Regions from separate parts of the Mesorhizobium sp. HAY1-8B genome, predicted to be linked through region 2. Evidence: predicted binding sites of a transcription regulator. Region 2 holds the regulator's gene; each other region holds the start of a gene.
What was found. Region 2 encodes PhoB, which activates phosphate uptake and scavenging genes when phosphate is short. Its sites were predicted from a motif close to TGTCATNNANCTGTCAT; they were not measured.
Positions count from the first base shown of each region.

Region 1: a site for PhoB is predicted at 1,435-1,451, ahead of ppk2 (polyphosphate kinase 2). Genes of this name have one in related genera too.
Region 3: a site for PhoB is predicted at 2,204-2,220, ahead of phnF (phosphonate metabolism transcriptional regulator PhnF). Genes of this name have one in related genera too.
Region 4: a site for PhoB is predicted at 1,834-1,850, ahead of AC1VON_RS25385 (esterase-like activity of phytase family protein). Genes of this name have one in related genera too.

Region 1 covers NZ_CP200321.1:3,877,294-3,881,517, forward strand. The annotation lists gene AC1VON_RS18140 (glycosyl transferase family 90) at 1-269, shown strand, start outside; gene AC1VON_RS18145 (aldo/keto reductase) at 289-1,332, opposite strand; gene ppk2 (polyphosphate kinase 2) at 1,614-2,534, shown strand; gene AC1VON_RS18155 (dihydrofolate reductase family protein) at 2,726-3,373, opposite strand; gene hemB (porphobilinogen synthase) at 3,580-4,224, opposite strand, start outside.
Region 2 covers NZ_CP200321.1:285,941-290,164, reverse strand. The annotation lists gene pstA (phosphate ABC transporter permease PstA) at 1-626, shown strand, start outside; gene pstB (phosphate ABC transporter ATP-binding protein PstB) at 623-1,426, shown strand; gene phoU (phosphate signaling complex protein PhoU) at 1,453-2,160, shown strand; gene phoB (phosphate regulon transcriptional regulator PhoB) at 2,282-2,971, shown strand; gene AC1VON_RS01400 (hypothetical protein) at 2,980-3,180, opposite strand; gene AC1VON_RS01395 (ROK family protein) at 3,335-4,224, opposite strand, start outside.
Region 3 covers NZ_CP200321.1:6,926,449-6,930,672, forward strand. The annotation lists gene AC1VON_RS33275 (ABC transporter permease) at 1-323, shown strand, start outside; gene AC1VON_RS33280 (zinc-binding alcohol dehydrogenase family protein) at 396-1,412, shown strand; gene phnF (phosphonate metabolism transcriptional regulator PhnF) at 1,428-2,177, opposite strand; gene phnG (phosphonate C-P lyase system protein PhnG) at 2,300-2,761, shown strand; gene phnH (phosphonate C-P lyase system protein PhnH) at 2,761-3,372, shown strand; gene AC1VON_RS33300 (carbon-phosphorus lyase complex subunit) at 3,375-4,224, shown strand, end outside.
Region 4 covers NZ_CP200321.1:5,286,278-5,290,501, forward strand. The annotation lists gene AC1VON_RS25380 (GcvT family protein) at 1-1,670, opposite strand, end outside; gene AC1VON_RS25385 (esterase-like activity of phytase family protein) at 1,967-3,442, shown strand; gene AC1VON_RS25390 (L,D-transpeptidase) at 3,512-4,224, opposite strand, start outside.

The DNA of each region.
Region 1 (4,224 bases), 3.6 Mb from region 2:
AGACGTGGTTCGCGGAGAGCCGGCTCGAAGCCAACGTCCACTATGTGCCGCTCGATCCGGATTTCGCCGATCTTGGCGAAAAGGTGCGCTATTTCGAACGGCATCCGGCGCAGGCCGAGCGCATTGTTGCCGCGGCCAATGCCTATTGCCGGACATTCTCCAATGAGCGAGACGAGCAGGCTGTCTCCCTGCTCGTGCTCTATAAATATTTCGTGCTCAGCGGCCAGATCGAACCCGATCCCCAACTCTGGCACTTCATCGAGGGCTAAGCGCGCTTCGGCCAGAGAATCAGATGACGCTGCGGTCGAGAACCATGTCGGCGGGGCCGAAGCGATCCTTTGCCGTCAATTGCTGGTGCCAGTAGGGGTAGAGCAGGGGCGGGCGGCTGACCGCGTCGAGGCGCTGGCGTTCTTCAGGGTTGAGTTCCAGGGCAGCCGCGGCGAGATTGTCCTTGAGCTGGGCATCGTTGCGGGCGCCGATCACCAGCGAGGAGACGGCGGGGCGGCCGAGCAGCCAGGCAAGTGCCACCTGCGCCGCCGAGACGCCGCGAGCCTTGCCGATCTCCACCAGCACATCCACGATCCGCCACAGCCGATCCTCGTCCCGGATCGGCGGCTCGGACCAGCCCGCGAGCTGGCGCGCGGTCGGGCTGTCGCGGCGGTATTTGCCGGACAGCAAGCCGCCGGCGAGCGGGCTCCAGACCAGCACGCCCAGTCCCTGGTCGACCGAGATCGGCAGCAGTTCATATTCGGCCTCGCGTGCCTCCAGCGTATAGTGGATCTGCTGGGTGACGAAGCGTTGCTGGTGACGGCTGTCGCTGATGGAGAGTGCCTTCATCACCTGCCAGCCGGACCAGTTGGAGCAGCCGATATAGCGCACCTTGCCCTGGGCGACCAACGTGTCGAGCGCGGCCACCGTTTCCTCGACAGGGGTAAGACCATCCCACTGGTGAACGAAATAGATGTCGATGACGTCGGTCTTCAGCCGCTTCAGGCTCTTTTCGCATTCGCGGATCAGATGGTGGCGCGACAGGCCTTCGTCGTTCGGCCCGCCGCCGATCCGCATGCGCGCCTTGGACGCGATCAGCACGTCGTTCTTGCGCTTGCCGCCGAGCGCCTCGCCGATGATCTCTTCCGACAGGCCGTTCGAATAGACATTGGCGGTGTCGATGAGGTTGATGCCGGCGTCGATGCACATGTCGATCATGCGCTTGGCTTCGGCAAGATCGCTGTTGCCCACCGCGGCGAAGGGGCCGGTGCCGCCGAACGTCATGGTGCCCAAAGTCAGTGTCGAAACCTTCAGGCCGGAACGGCCAAGGGTGCGGTATTCCATGTCAGTCCTCGCGATTGTGTTGAATTGGGGTGCCGCGAAGGGCAGCCCGGAATGCGACCGGGGATTTGTAGGACAATTCGCCCGGCTTGTCGCCATGCAATGATGATGGATCGATCACACATGGCGGAGCTTTTAACGGCCGCGGTCGCGCCCCGGACTGCAATAAAACCGTCACCGCCGGCCTATATTGAATTCGGCTAAGGTGTTTCCATTCCAGGCTAGGGGCCAGCAGTTTGGGGTGCCGGACATGAACCGACAGGCTTGCAAGCGGAGCGACTGATATGACCGAGCTAAGACAGAATTCTCCCGCCAAGGACTGGCTTGAAGCCGAACTCGCCGACACGCTCGACGAAGACTATGAGCTCGAAATGTCGGAGCCGGCGCTGTCGATGGAGATCGCCAAGATCTACAAGAACGCGCATCCGCCTTCGATCGACCGCATGCAATATTTCCGTGACCTGATCACCTTGCAATCCGAGCTGATCAAGCTGCAGTCCTGGGTCGCCTACCACAAGAAGAAGCTGGTGGTGATTTTCGAGGGCCGCGATTCCGCTGGCAAGGGCGGCGTCATCAAGCGCATCACCCAGCGGCTCAATCCGCGCATCTGCCGCGTCGTGGCGCTGCCGGCGCCGACCGAGCGCGAGAAGTCGCAATGGTATTTCCAGCGCTATGTGCCGCATCTGCCGGCCGGTGGCGAGATCGTGCTGTTCGACCGCTCCTGGTACAACCGGTCAGGCGTCGAGCGGGTGATGGGCTTTGCCGATCCCGGTCAGGTCGAGGAATTTTTCCGCGACGTGCCGGAGTTCGAGCGCATGCTGGTGCGCTCCGGTATCACCGTGGTCAAGTACTGGTTCTCGATCACCGACGAGGAGCAGCAGATGCGCTTCCTGATGCGCATCCACGATCCGATGAAGCAGTGGAAGCTGTCGCCGATGGATCTGCAATCGCGCGTGCGCTGGGAGCAGTACACCAAGGCCAAGGAAGAGACCTTCGCCCGCACCAACATTCCGGAGGCGCCCTGGTTCATCGTCGAGGGCAACGACAAGAAGCGCGCACGGCTGAACTGCATCGACCATCTGCTCAAGCAGATGCCTTATGAAGAGGTGCCGCACGAGGAGATCACGCTGCCGGAACGCGTCTTCAATCCCGAATACGAGCGCCAGACATTGCCGCGCGAACTCTACGTGCCGGAGAAGTATTGAGCACCTTGTCCTTCTCCCCGTTCACGGGGAGAACGTGCCCGAAGGGCGGATGAGGGGCGGCGCCAGCGTTGGCGATTGAGCCCCAATTCGCTGCTATTGGTAGCTTGCCGCTAGTCTCCAAAGGCCGCGCCGCCCCTCATTGCCCTGCCGGGCATTTCTCCCCGTATAGTGACGGGGAGAAAGAGCTGTAGTCACGCCCGCCCGATCATCACATGCGTGGCAAGCGCCGTCGCAACCTGCTCGGTGCACTGGTAGCCGAGCTTCAGCATGTCGAGACCGGCGAACAGATTCTCACCTGTGCCAAGCAGGATCGGCGAGATCGCCAGGTGCATCTCGTCGATGAGCTTCTCCTGAAGGTATTGCCGGATTGTCGAAACGCCGCCACCAACCCGCACATCCTTGCCGCCAGCCGCGACCTTTGCCTGCTCGAGCGCCGAATGGATGCCGTCGGTGACGAAGTGGAAGGTCGTGCCGCCTTCCATGACGATCGGATCGCGTTTGTAACGCGTCAGCACGAAAGTCGGCACGTGATAGGGCGGGTTGGGGCCCCACCAGCCTTTCCAGCTGTCGTCAGGCCAATCGCCGCGGATCGGCCCGAACATGTTGCGGCCGAGGATCCAGGCGCCGACATTCTCGAAACTGCGTGCCGCGAAGCTGTCATCGGTGTCGGTGGTCCCGTCGTTCTTGCCGAGCACCATCTGGCGGAACGTGCGGGTGCCGATCATCCATTTGTGCAGATTTTCGCCGCCGACGCCGAGAGGATGTTCAAGAGTCTGATCCGGACCGGCGCCGTAACCGTCGAGCGAGAGGGTGAACGCATTGACACGAAGTTTTGACATCATTGCCTCCTGAACCGCATGTAATTTGCAACCAGTGGCCGCTTAACCTAACTGCTTGCAAAAAGCAATTGGTTTCGTGTGATGCGCAACGGGCTACAGAAGGCTCCTGACAGCCAGCTGGGAACGATCGTTCAAAACGAAGATGACGGTGCTTATATGCCGCATCGCGGGGCTTCGGCGGCTTCCTTGTTCAGGTTTGGTGCGAGCTACCCCTTCAGCATCTGCGCCACCTCAGGCGCGAAATAGGTCAGGATACCGTCACAGCCGGCGCGCTTGAAGGCAAGCAAGCTCTCCAGCATTGCCTTCTCGCCATCGATCCAGCCATTGGCGCCCGCCGCCTTGATCATCGAATATTCGCCCGACACCTGGTAGGCGAAGGTCGGCATCTGGAATTCGTCCTTCAGCCGGCGGATGATGTCGAGATAGGGCAGGCCGGGTTTGACCATCAGCATGTCGGCGCCCTCGGCGATGTCCTGCTCGGCCTCGCGCACCGCCTCGTCGGAATTGGCGTGGTCGATGTAATAGGTCTTCTTGTCGCCCTTGAGCAGACCGGCGGTGCCGACCGCCTCGCGGTAGGGGCCGTAGAAGGCCGAGGCGAACTTCGTCGCGTAGGACATGATCGCCACGTCCTGAAAACCGTTGGCGTCGAGCGCGTCGCGGATGGCACCGATCCGGCCGTCCATCATGTCGGAAGGCGCGATGATGTCGGAGCCGGCGGCCGCCTGGATGACAGCCGCAGCCGCGACCTGCTCGACCGTCTCGTCATTGACGATGATGCCGTCGCGCAGGATGCCGTCATGGCCATGGCTGGTGAACGGGTCGAGCGCGGCGTCGGTGATGATGCCGATTCC
Region 2 (4,224 bases):
TGACGGTCATCGCCGTTATTGTCGGCACGCCGATCGGCGTGCTGGCGGGCACTTATATGGCCGAGTACGGCCGCTTCTCGAAGCTCACTACCGTGGTGCGCTTCATCAACGACATCCTTCTGTCGGCGCCATCGATCATCATCGGCCTGTTCGTCTATGAGCTGATGGTGCGGCCGATGGGGCATTTCTCGGCGATCGCCGGTGCCGTCGCGCTGGCCATCCTGGTCATCCCGGTCGTCGTGCGCACCACCGAGGACATGCTCAATCTGGTGCCGAACGCGTTGCGCGAAGCCGGCACCGCGATCGGCGCGCCGCGCTGGGTGGTCATCCGTTCGGTTGCCTATCGCGCGGCACTTTCGGGCATCGTCACCGGCATATTGCTGGCTATCGCCCGCATCTCCGGCGAGACCGCACCCCTTCTTTTCACGGCGCTGAACAACCAGTTCTGGTCCAGCAATCTCAACGCTCCGATGGCCAGCCTGCCAGTCACCATCTTCCAGTTCGCTCTCAGTCCCTACGAGGAATGGCAGCAGCTGGCCTGGACCGGCGCACTCATAATCACATTGACGGTTCTCGCGCTCAGCATCTTTGCGCGCAGCCTGACCGGACGCAGAGAGGACAAATGAGCCAGATGTTGTCTCCAGACATGACGATCGCCGCCGAGGCGGCGGCCAAGGCCAAGATCGAGGTCAAGAACCTCAACTTCTACTACGGCCAATCGAAGGCGCTGAAGGATATCACGCTGTCGCTGCCTGAGCGCAGCGTCACCGCCTTCATCGGCCCTTCCGGCTGCGGAAAGTCGACGCTGCTGCGCGTCTTCAACCGCATCTACGAACTCTACCCCAAGCAGACCGCCGAGGGCCAGGTGCTGCTCGACGGCCAGAACATTCTCGACCGCTCGCAGGACCTCAACCTGCTGCGCACCAAGATCGGCATGGTGTTCCAGAAGCCGACGCCGTTCCCGATGTCGATCTACGAGAACATCGCCTTTGGCGTCAGGCTCTATGAGAAGATCAGCAAGGCCGAGATGGACGGCCGTGTCGAGCAGGCGCTGAAGCGCGCCGCTTTGTGGACCGAGGTCAAGGACAAGCTCAATGCCAGCGGCCTCAGCCTGTCGGGCGGCCAGCAGCAGCGGCTGTGCATCGCCCGCACGGTGGCGGTGAAGCCGGAGGTCATCCTGCTCGATGAGCCGGCCTCCGCGCTCGATCCGCTGTCGACCGCCAAGATCGAGGAACTGATCGACGAGCTGCAGGCCGACTACACGATCGTCATCGTCACCCACAACATGCAGCAGGCGGCGCGCGTCTCGAAGCAGACCGCCTTCATGTATCTGGGCGAACTGGTCGAGTTCGACCGCACCGAGAAGATCTTCACGTCGCCTCGCGAGAAGCGCACGCAAGACTACATCACCGGCCGCTTCGGCTGATCGCACGCATTACGAGGACCAGGATCATGGCCGAACACACAGTCGCAGCCTTCGACGAGGATCTCGGACAGATCAGCAGGCTGATCAGCGACATGGGCGATCTCGCCGGCTCGATGGTCGGCGGCGCCACCAAGGCACTGCTGAATTCCGACAACGCGCTGGCACAGCGCGTGGTTTCCGACGACGCCATCATGGATGCGCGCCAGCGCGAACTCGACGATCGCGCCATCACGCTGATCGCCAAGCGCCAGCCGATGGCAGACGATCTGCGCCATGTCGTCGGGTCGATCCGCATGGCTGGCGACCTCGAACGCATTGGCGACCTTGCCAAGAACATCGCCAAGCGCGTCGGCACCGTCGGTCTCACCGCAACGCCGCGCGACCTGTCGCATTCCATCGACGCCATGGCGCAGCTGGTGCTGATCCAGGTGCAGGGCGTGATCGAGGAGTATGCGGCGCGCGATGCCGCCGCGCTTGCGAAGCTGCGCGCCGACGACGAACGCATCGACGTCAAATACACCTCGGTGTTCCGCGAGCTGCTGACCTACATGATGGAGGATCCGCGCAACATCACCGCTTGCACGCATCTGTTGTTCTGCGCCAAGAATCTCGAACGCATCGGCGACCATGTGACCAACATCGCCGAGAACGCGTACTATGTCCTGACCGGCACGCAACTGCCCGCCAACCGCCCCAAACAGGACGAGACGGCGATGTCGGCGCCGGCGGCTTGAGCGTTGGAGCGGTTCATCGTTTCGCGGAAACGCCGAACCGCTCTATCTCTTTGTTTCACGCAATTCAGGATGGAAAACCGTTACATATTTTTCCCGGGATTGCTTTAGAGGTGACCAGTCAATGATCGCACCACGCATCATGGTGGTGGAGGACGAGGAGCCGCTCGGCGTGCTCCTCCGCTACAATCTGGAATCGGAAGGCTATCAGGTCGAGGTGGTAACCCGCGGCGATGAAGCCGAAATCCGGCTGCAGGAAAACGTGCCCGATCTTCTGGTGCTCGACTGGATGGTGCCGGCGGTGTCCGGTATCGAACTCTGTCGCCGGCTAAGAATGCGGCCCGAGACCGAACGGCTGCCGATCATCATGCTGACGGCGCGCGGCGAGGAGAGCGACCGCGTGCGTGGCCTTTCGACCGGTGCCGACGATTATCTGGTCAAGCCGTTCTCGACGCCGGAATTCATGGCGCGCGTCAAGGCGCTGCTGCGCCGCGCCAAGCCCGAAGTGCTGTCCAGCGTGCTCAAGGTCGGCGACATCGTGCTCGACCGTGAATCGCATCGGGTCTACCGCAAGAAGAGCGAGATCCGGCTCGGGCCGACCGAATTCCGCCTTCTGGAATTCATGATGCGCCATCCCGGCCGCGTGTTCTCGCGCAGCCAGTTGCTCGACAATGTCTGGGGTGAGACGATTTATATCGACGAACGCACCGTGGACGTGCATGTCGGCCGCCTGCGCAAGGCGGTCAACAATGGCCGCATGCCCGACGTCATCCGCACCATCCGTGGGGCAGGCTACGCGATCCGCGAGGATTAAAGGAGCGCTCAGCCGGCGCGAGTGCGAAAGATAATAACGGCAAACATCAATACGCCCGCGAATACCAGCAAAGATGATGCCGCGACAACGGAAGTCCACGTGGCGAAACATTCCTCGCCTCGCGGAAATGGCCATTCAATTCGCCGTGCCGTTGCCATGTCGAGCGTGCTGTCGGGTTTGCGCATCTGCACCGGTGTCGAACTTTCCACTGTCTCCTGCGTCGGCGTCGCTCCGATCACACGGCATGGATGTCGCGATTGCCGAAGCCGTCGATGGCTTGGGACGCTCAGTCAAGCGGTTGAGACGCGCAGTCACGGCGCCCGGCCGTGCCTTTCCAGAAGTCCAAGGGGTTCCGCGCGGGTTTCAGGCAACGCTCTTTCCAGCACTCCCTCTTGCCTGCACGCCCGGCGCGAAGATCTCCTGATCGACGAAGGTCAGTGCGCGCATGGCGCAGCCCTCGCGGATCAGGGGGAGTTCGTTCGGTTCGGTGTCGAACGAAATCGATTTCGAGTGCTGGCCGCCGGCGGTCTGGGCGATCGCCTCGCGCAATGCCGGCTCGATCAGGTCGAAGGCGGCGGCGCTGACGCCGACCATGGCCACGGGTGCGGGATCGATCAGCGCGAACAGGCTGCCGAGGCCATAACCCAGTGCTTCGCCGGCCTTGCGATAGGCTTCGCGCTCGGGCCCGGCCCGTTCCCGTGCCGTCGTCGCCAGTGCCCGCATCTGCGTGTCGCTGACGTCGGCGACCGGTTCGGTGTCCTCGCCAAGCTGCCTGGCATTGCGCCAGATGGCGTAGTTGCCGGCATAGGCCTCGACGCAGCCGCGCCGCCCGCAGCGGCAGAGCGCGCCGCCTGGCCGATGGATCATGTGGCCGAACTCGCCACCCGACGAATGGGTGCCGGTGAACAGTTCGCCCTTCAGCACCAGGCCCATGCCGATGCCGTGCGACAAAAGGATGGCGATGAAGTCGTCGCGGTAGCGTTCGGGGTCGCGCCAGCGCAGCGCCACCGCCATCATGTTGCAGTCGTTCTCCATGGTGGCCGGGATGCCGAACTCGGCTTCCAGTATGTCGGCGAAGGCGATGTCGGTCTGCGGTGTGATCGGCGACCACAGCATGGCCCTGGCCTTGGTGTCGGTTATGCCCTGGATCGCCAGTGCGATGCGGGCGACGCTGCGCACGTCGATATCGGGATCCTCGAGGCGGCGCCGTACAATGGCGACGCATTCACCGATCAGCGCCTCGCGCGACATGG
Region 3 (4,224 bases), 6.6 Mb from region 2:
GCACAATCTACATGGCCTACACGCTGTCGGGCCTGTGCGCGGCCTTCGTCGGCGTGCTGCTTGCCGCCCGCATCGGCATCGGCAACCCGACCCAGGCCGAGGGCTGGGAACTGCAGGCGATCGCTTCGTCGGTCATCGGCGGCACTTCGCTGTTCGGCGCCGTCGGTTCGGTGCACGGCCCGCTGCTCGGCGCCTTCATCCTCGCCACCATCAACAACGGCGCCAACCTGCTCAACGTCAACTCGTTCTGGCAGCGCATCATCACCGGCGCGCTGATCATCATCATCGTCTACTTCGACGGGCTGCGCCGCCGCGGCAAGTAGACCGACCCGCAATCGATCGCCGGCCCGACTTGACCGCCGGGCCGGCGATTCCATTAAGGACTGGATTGAAACATGAAAGCCGTCGTCTGCCGCTCGCCCGGCGAGCTTGTCCTGGAAGACCGCCCGGCGCCTGGCGCCCCGCCCGCCGGCTGGGCGCTGGTCGCGGTCAGCCATGTCGGCATCTGCGGCACCGACTACCACATTTTCGAAGGCAAGCACCCGTTCCTGGCCTATCCCCGCATCATGGGCCACGAAGTGTCGGGAACGATCGTCGAGACCGGCGGAGGTGTCGAGCTTGCCGTTGGCGAGCCGGTCGTCATCAACCCCTATCTGTCCTGCGGCAAGTGCATCGCCTGCCGGCACGGCAAGCCCAATTGCTGCGTCAGGATCGAGGTGCTCGGAGTCCATCGCGACGGCGCCATGTGCGAACGCATCCTGGTCCCGGCGCAGAATCTCTATCCGGCAAACGGCCTGTCGTTGGCCGATGCCGCCGCCGTCGAGTTCCTCGCCATCGGCGCGCATGCCGTGCGGCGTGCGCGGGGCGAGACCGGTGCCCGCACGTTGGTCATCGGCGCTGGCCCGATCGGCCTCGGCACCGCCATCTTCGCCCGCATCGCCGGGCTCGACGTAACACTGCTCGACATGAGCAGTGAAAGGCTGGCCTTCGCCGAAAACGAACTTGGCTTCCAGGCTCTTGACGGGTCACGTGGCCCAGTCTCGGATCTGGTCAGGGAGGCGACATCAGGCGAAGGCTTCGATGTGGTCTTCGACGCCACCGGCAACACCCAATCGGTGCAGTCGGCCTTCGCTCATGTCGCCCATGGCGGCACACTGGTGCTGGTCAGCGTCGTCAAGGACGACATCGTCTTTTCCGACCCCGAATTCCACAAACGTGAAATGACATTGATCGGCAGCCGCAATGCGTTGCGCGCCGACTTCGACCATGTCGCCGCCTCGATCCGCAACGGCGCCGTGCCACTGGCCAAGCTCGTCACCCACCGCACATCGCTTGCCGATACGCCGCGCGATCTCGCCCGCTGGGCACATGAAAAATCCGGACTGATCAAGGCTGTGATCGAGGTGGGGTAGCCGGCCGCCGCCGACTCACAGCGCCGACAGTTTCAGTTCCACCCGTTCCGCCGGAAAGCGCGATTCCGAAAACTGGATCGGCTGGCCGTCTGGCGTGACGTTGACGGCGACCGTCACCAGCACGATGGCGCCGGGCTGCAGATCGAGGTCGGCTAGGTCGGCCGCATCGGCGTGGCGCGCCGACAGCATGGTCGATTGGCGGAGATAGTCGTCTATGCCGAAACGAGCCAGCGACGCGGTGATCGAGCCGGTGTCAGCCATCGCCTTGTCGATGCCGGCAAAGCGCTTGGCCTCGAACCATCCGGCAGCGCGCGACACCGGCCGTCCATCGGCTTCGCCCCGGGTCTCCAACCTGATCACCTCAGCCCCCCTCGCCAGGCCAAGCCCCTCGGCGACACGCTGGCTGGCCGGCTCGACCGATGAGGCGAGCAGCACGATATGCCGTTCCGACGTCTGCCCTTGCAGGCCTGTCGAAAAGCGTGTGCGCGCGCCGATCGGATAGGACAGCCGCTTGCGCGACAAGACGAAGGTGCCGCGCCCCTGCTCGGCCCGCAGCACGCCTTCCTGCACAAGCGCCGATATGGCGCTGCGCACCGTGTGACGGTTGACGCCATAGCGCTCGGCGAGCGCCACCTCCGGCGGCAGCGCGGCATTCTCGGCGAAATCGCCGATGGCGATCGCCTGCAGGATTCTGTCGGCGATCTGACGCCACAGCGAGACGCCGCTGCGCCGTTCGATACTGTCGGCTTCCTGTCGTCCGATCATGAATTTGCCCCCCGCCTTCCATCGCCTGTCATCCACGCGTCATGGACTCGCGTTAGGTAATATGTATAATTTGTATAGTTGTCTATATCAATAGACAAATTTGGCAAAGAGGAATGCTGCTGATGCGAGGACAGGAAGCCCGCGACCAGGCCGAACGCAAGGCCGCCATGGCGACTTTGGCGCAATCGAGCGGCGACGACATCGTCCGGCTCTGGAATGAGGCCGGCCTGCCTTCGCAAGCCGAACTGCTGCGTGGCCCCGAGACCGGGCTGGTGACGCTGCGCGGCCGTATCGGCGGCGGCGGCGCGCCATTCAATGTCGGCGAGGCGACCGTCACCCGCGCCACCGTCCGGTTGTCGTCCGGTCAGGTCGGCCATTGTTACGCGCTTGGTCGCGACAAGCAGAAGGCAAAGCTGGCGGCAATAGCCGACGCGCTGTGGCAAGACCCTGCCAGCCGCGCCGAAGTCGAGACCAGGCTGATCGCGCCTCTGCGGTCGGCGCTTGCCGCTGCCAACGAAAAACGCCGCGCCGAGACGGCGGCAACGAAGGTGGATTTCTTCACCATGGTTCGCGGAGAAGACTGATGGATATCCAAGCACAATCGATCGAGGGCGGCTTCGCCGATCCCGTCTTCAACGCCCAGACCGTCTTCCGCGCAATCATGGATGCGATGGCGCGGCCAGGCAGCGTGCAGCCTTTGCCTGCCCTGGCCCGACCGCCGGCGCCGCTCTCGGCAACGTCAGGCGCGGTGGCACTGGCGCTGTGCGACAACGACACGCCGCTCTGGCTCGACCCGGCCCTGCACACCTCCGCCGCGATCGGCTCCTGGCTTGGTTTCCACACCGGCGCGCCGCTGGCCAACACACCCGCCGACGCGCATTTCGCGTTTGTCGCAACACCGGCCGAGATGATGGCGCTCGACGGTTTTGCGCAAGGAACGCAGGACTATCCCGACAGGTCGACCACGCTGATCCTGCAAGTCAGCGACCTGACCTCAGGCGCTCCACTGCTGCTCGAAGGCCCCGGCATCGAAACCAGCGCCGTGATCGCGCCGGCACAGATGCCGCGTCATTTCATCGAGCAGTGGAAGCAGAACAACAAGCGCTTTCCGCGCGGCGTCGACATCATCCTCGCCACATCGCAAGGCATAGCCTGCCTTCCGCGCACGACACGTATCAAGACGATGGAGGCTTGAAGATGTATGTCGCGGTAAAGGGTGGCGAGGCCGCAATCGCCAATGCCCACAACCTTCTCGCCGACCGCCGGCGCGGCGACCGTTCGGTGCCCGCCCTGCGCCTCGACCAGATCGTCGAGCAGCTGTCGCTCGGCGTCGATCGGGTGATGAGCGAAGGCTCGCTCTATGACCGTGAACTGGCGGCGCTCGCTATCGTCCAGGCGCGCGGCGACATGATCGAGGCGATCTTCCTGGTGCGTGCCTATCGCACCACGCTGCCGCGCTTCGGCTATTCCAGACCGATCGACACCAGCGCGATGCGGGTCGAACGGCGTGTGTCGGCAACCTACAAGGACCTGCCCGGCGGCCAGCTGCTTGGCCCGACCTTCGACTACACCCACCGTCTGCTCGATCCCGAGCTTGCCGCCGGTGCCGATGTCGCCGAGCCGTTGCAGCGCGAGACGGAGGCGCAGGCCATGCCGCGCGTCTCGGCGATCCTCGCCCGCGAAGGCCTGATCGAACCGGATGGCGAGATGCCGCAGGATCATGTTCCCGGAGACATCACCCGCGAGCCTCTGGAATTCCCGATGGCGCGCGACATCCGCCTGCAGGCGCTATCGCGCGGTGACGAGGGTTTTCTCTTGGCGCTCGGCTATTCAACCCAGCGCGGCTATGCCCGCAACCACCCCTTCGTCGGCGAGATCCGTATCGGCGAGGTCGAGCTGGAGTTGGACGTTCCCGAACTACCCTTCGCCGCGCCGCTCGGTACGGTGCGGGTCACCGAATGCCAGATGGTCAATCAGTTCAAGGGATCGGCCAAGGCGCCGCCGCAATTCACCCGCGGCTACGGCCTCGTGTTCGGCCAGAGCGAGC
Region 4 (4,224 bases), 5.0 Mb from region 2:
AACCAGCGCATGTGGAATTCCCTGAGATAGTAGGAACCCATCAGCCAATAGTCACTGCTGCCCCAATTGATCACGGTGAGGTCGCCCTTCAGCCGTCCGTCCGGCCCGAGCATCGGCGCCAGCCGCGCCTGTCCCGCCGTCGGCAGCTTGCAGGCCAGCAGCCGGTCGAGCCATGCCTCCGCATCCGCGCCGGACACCGCATAGCGTGAATAGGCCGAGATATCGACGAGGCCGGCGGCACGCCGGACTTGCAGCGCCTCGTCGCCGACGATGTCGAAGGCGTTGGAGCGCTTGAGCGTGGTGTTCTCGCGAAAACCCATCGGCGCGAAATAGGCCGGGATTTCCAGCCCCCACGATGCCGTCCATTCGCAACCCGCGGCACTCATGCCGTCATAGGCGCCAGAGCGTTTCAGCGGCCTGCCGGCTGGCAGGCGCTCATTGGGAAAGGTCATGACGAAACGGCGCGAATAGAACTGCCGCGTCGTTTGCTTCAGATATTCGCGATTGGCGGCGAAGGCCCCGTAGCGGGCAATGTCCATGCCGAAAATGTCGGCCTGCGGCTCGCCGTAGATCATCCATTCGGCCAGCGATTTGCCGACGCCCCCGCCTTGGCTGAAGCCCGCCATGACGCCGCAGGCGACCCAGTAGTTCTTCAGGCCACGCACCGGTCCGACGATCGGGTTGCCGTCCGGCGTGAAGGTGAAGGCGCCGTTGACCCATTTGCGGATGCCGGCGCTCGCCAGACAGGGAAAGCGCTCATGCGCCTTGGCGAGTTCCGGGCTGATGCGGTCGATGTCTTCCGGGATCAACTCGATCCCGTAATCCCAAGGCGCGCCGTCCATGTTCCAATGCTTCGGGTTCTGCTCATAGACGCCGAGCAGCACGCCCTTGCGCTCTTGCCGCAGGTAGGAAAAGCCGTCGAGGTCGACGGCGATGCCGATTTCCCGGTCCAGTGCCGCGATCTCGGGAATGTCCTCGGTGATGAAATAGTGGTGCTCCATCGGCGTCACCGGTAGGTCGACGCCGGCCATGCGGCCGAGCTGCTTGGCCCACAGCCCGCCGGCATTGACGACATGCTCGGCGACAATTGTGCCCTGTTCGGTGACGACGTCCCAGTGGCCGTCCGCGCGAGACTTCAACTCGACGACACGGTTGCGCAGGATCACCTCGGCACCGCGCTTCTTCGCGGCGCCCGCATAAGCATGTGTTGTGCCGTAGGGGTCGAGATGGCCTTCGTTGGAATCATGCAGGCCGCCGAGTACGCCGGCGACGTCGACGATCGGGCAGATCGCCTTGATCTCTTCCGGGGTCACCAGCCGCGCGCTTTCGATGCCGACCGACTGGAACACCGCCCAGGCCGATTTCAGCCACTCCCAGCGCTGGGGGTCGCTGGCGATATTGACGCCGCCGGTCATGTGCAGGCCGATGTCCTGGCCGGACTCGGCTTCGATCTCGCGATAGAGATTGATGGTGTAATCCTGCAGCGCCGCGACGTTGGGATCGGCATTGAGCGCATGAAATCCGGCCGCCGCATGCCAGGTCGAACCGGCCGTCAATTCGGCGCGCTCGATCAGCGCCACATCGGACCAGCCGAATCGCGTCAGATGGTAGAGCACCGAGGCGCCGACCACCCCACCCCCGATGACCACTGCGCGATAATGCGGCTTCAAGGCTTTCCTCCCGGTCCGTCAGAAGCCGCACCATATACGCGCTGTACATAAGTGTCTAGTACTGCGCTTGCCTACCCAAATGGATGCGGCAGTGATCAAATTCTCGCCTCGAGCGCATGTCCTCACAGGGCAATGAACACGCCGGCGGGCATACGTGTCGCGCTGTCACGCAAGCATCATGTTCGCGCCGTAGACCGCTTTCGGGGGGACGGCGCGCGGCATCATCGATGTGCCGCCTCCTTGAGCTTTTTCGTTCTTCGGCCGCTCCGGCACATCCGTCACCAAGAGGACTATCCATGAAACACCTGCACCGAACCGTCTCGCTCGGCGTCGCGCTGGCCTTGTTCACCGCCTTGACGCCGGCGCTCGCCGACAGCACCGCGACCGTCGGCGCCACCAGCTTTGTCAACAAGGGCCTGGTTGGCGTCGGTCGCGTCCCGGCGGCACAGCGCGACAAGTTCGGCGAGACGTTCGGCTCAGGCTCCGGCATGTCGATCGACGCCGCCGGCTGGACGCATGACGCGGGCACCTACAAGGGTTCGCTCTGGTTGCTGCCGGATCGCGGTTACAATGTCGCCGGCACCACCGACTACCGGCCGCGCCTCAACACCATCGACATCGAATTCACGCCGACAGCACCGGGTGCCGCTGGCCAGGAGCAGACAGGCGTGAAGGCAACGCTTGCCGACACCTTGCTGCTCACCGACGACAAGGGCACTGATGCCAGCGGCCTCGATCCGCTGTCGGATGTGCGTGCCGCGGCTGGCGACATGCCGATCCTGCCCGCCGCCACGAACGGCAAGCTCGCCCTAGACAACGAGGCGATCGTGCGGCTGCCCGACGGTTCGATGTTCATCTCCGATGAATATGGCCCGAATATCTACCGGTTCTCCGCGCAAGGCCGTCTGATGTCGGCGACCCAACCGCCGGCGGCGCTGGTGCCGATGCGCAAGGGCGCGCCGAACTTCTCTTCTGACAATCCCGGTCCAGGTGCCGCCGAACCCGATCCGAAGGATCCCGATACCGGCCGCCAGAACAACCAGGGCCTGGAAGGCATGGCGATGACGCCGGACGGCAAGTTCCTGATCGCCGTGCTGCAGTCGGCGACCAGGCAGGACGGCGGCGATTCACCTTCGACCCGGCAGAACACACGGGCGCTGGTCTATGACGCCTCCGATCTCGCCCATCTCAAGCTGGCGCACGAATATGTCGTGCCGCTGCCTGTGTTCAAGGACGCCAAGGGCAAGACCAAGGTCGCCGCCCAAAGCGAGATCGTGGCGTTGTCGGACACGGCGTTCCTCATGCTGGCGCGCGACAGCGGCAACGGCCAGGGCCTGAAGGGCGATACATCACTCTACCGCGAAATCAGCATCGTCGATGTCTCGGCCGCGACCGACATTGCCGGCGGTCCTTTCGACGCCGCGGACAAGCCGCTCGCCCCCAAGGGCGTACTCGACCCGTCGGTGACGCCGGCCAAGCTGACCCCGTTCATCGACATCAACGACAATGTCGAGCTTGGCCGCTTCGGCCTGCACAATGGCGCCCCGAACGACCACAATAACCTGTCCGAGAAGTGGGAAGCGATGTCGCTGGCGAGCGTGCTCGATCCGAAGCTGCCCGACGATTATTTCCTGTTCGTCGCCAATGACAACGACTTCCTCGCCCAGGACGGTTTCCAGGTCGGCGCGCCCTACAAGGCCGACGACGGCGCCAATGTCGACACCATGTTCCTGGTCTATCAGGTCACGCTTCCCGGCCTCGCCAAGAAGTAACGCATACAAAGGGCGGGCGCGCCCGGCGCGTCCGCCTGAGCGACCTCGAACGGCTGGCCGTGAGGACGCCTACTTCAAGAACTCCGCGTCCTTCGGCACGCCCGCATCGATCGGCTCGGCCGTCCAGCTCGACACGGCCATCATCTTGCCGGCGGCCGACAGGTTCGGGCGGACGAAGACCTGTGCGGGGCCGTTGACGCGGCTGTAGAGGTCGATGATGTCCTGGTTCATGAAGCGCACGCAGCCCGACGAAGCATTCTTCCCGATGGAATCCCACTCCGGCGTGCCATGCAGCCGGTACATCGTGTCCTTGCCGTCACGGAACAGATAGAGGGCGCGGGCGCCCAGCGGGCTCTGCGGGCCGGGCGGCATGCCGTCCTTGTATTTCGCCAGTTCCGGCCGGCGCTGGATCATCTCCGGCGGCGGCGTCCACACCGGCCACTTCTTCCTCGCCTGCACCACGGCGCTGCCGGTCCATCCAAAACCGGCCTTGCCGAGACTGACGCCGTAGCGGATGGCCTTGCCGCCATCGCGCACCAGATACAGGAAGTGCTCGGAGACATCGACGACGATGGTGCCGGGTTTCTCTCCGGTCGGGTCGGCCACGATCTGGCGCACGAACTTCGGATCGAGCTTGGCCACCGGGATTGCCGGCAGTTGATAACCCTCATCGGTGCGCGCCGCGTACATGCTTGCGGCATCGCCGAACGCCGCATCGGGTGGCGCCGCGGCCACCGGCGGCGGCGGCGTTGCCACATCCGTCGTGGTGCAGGCCGAAAGAG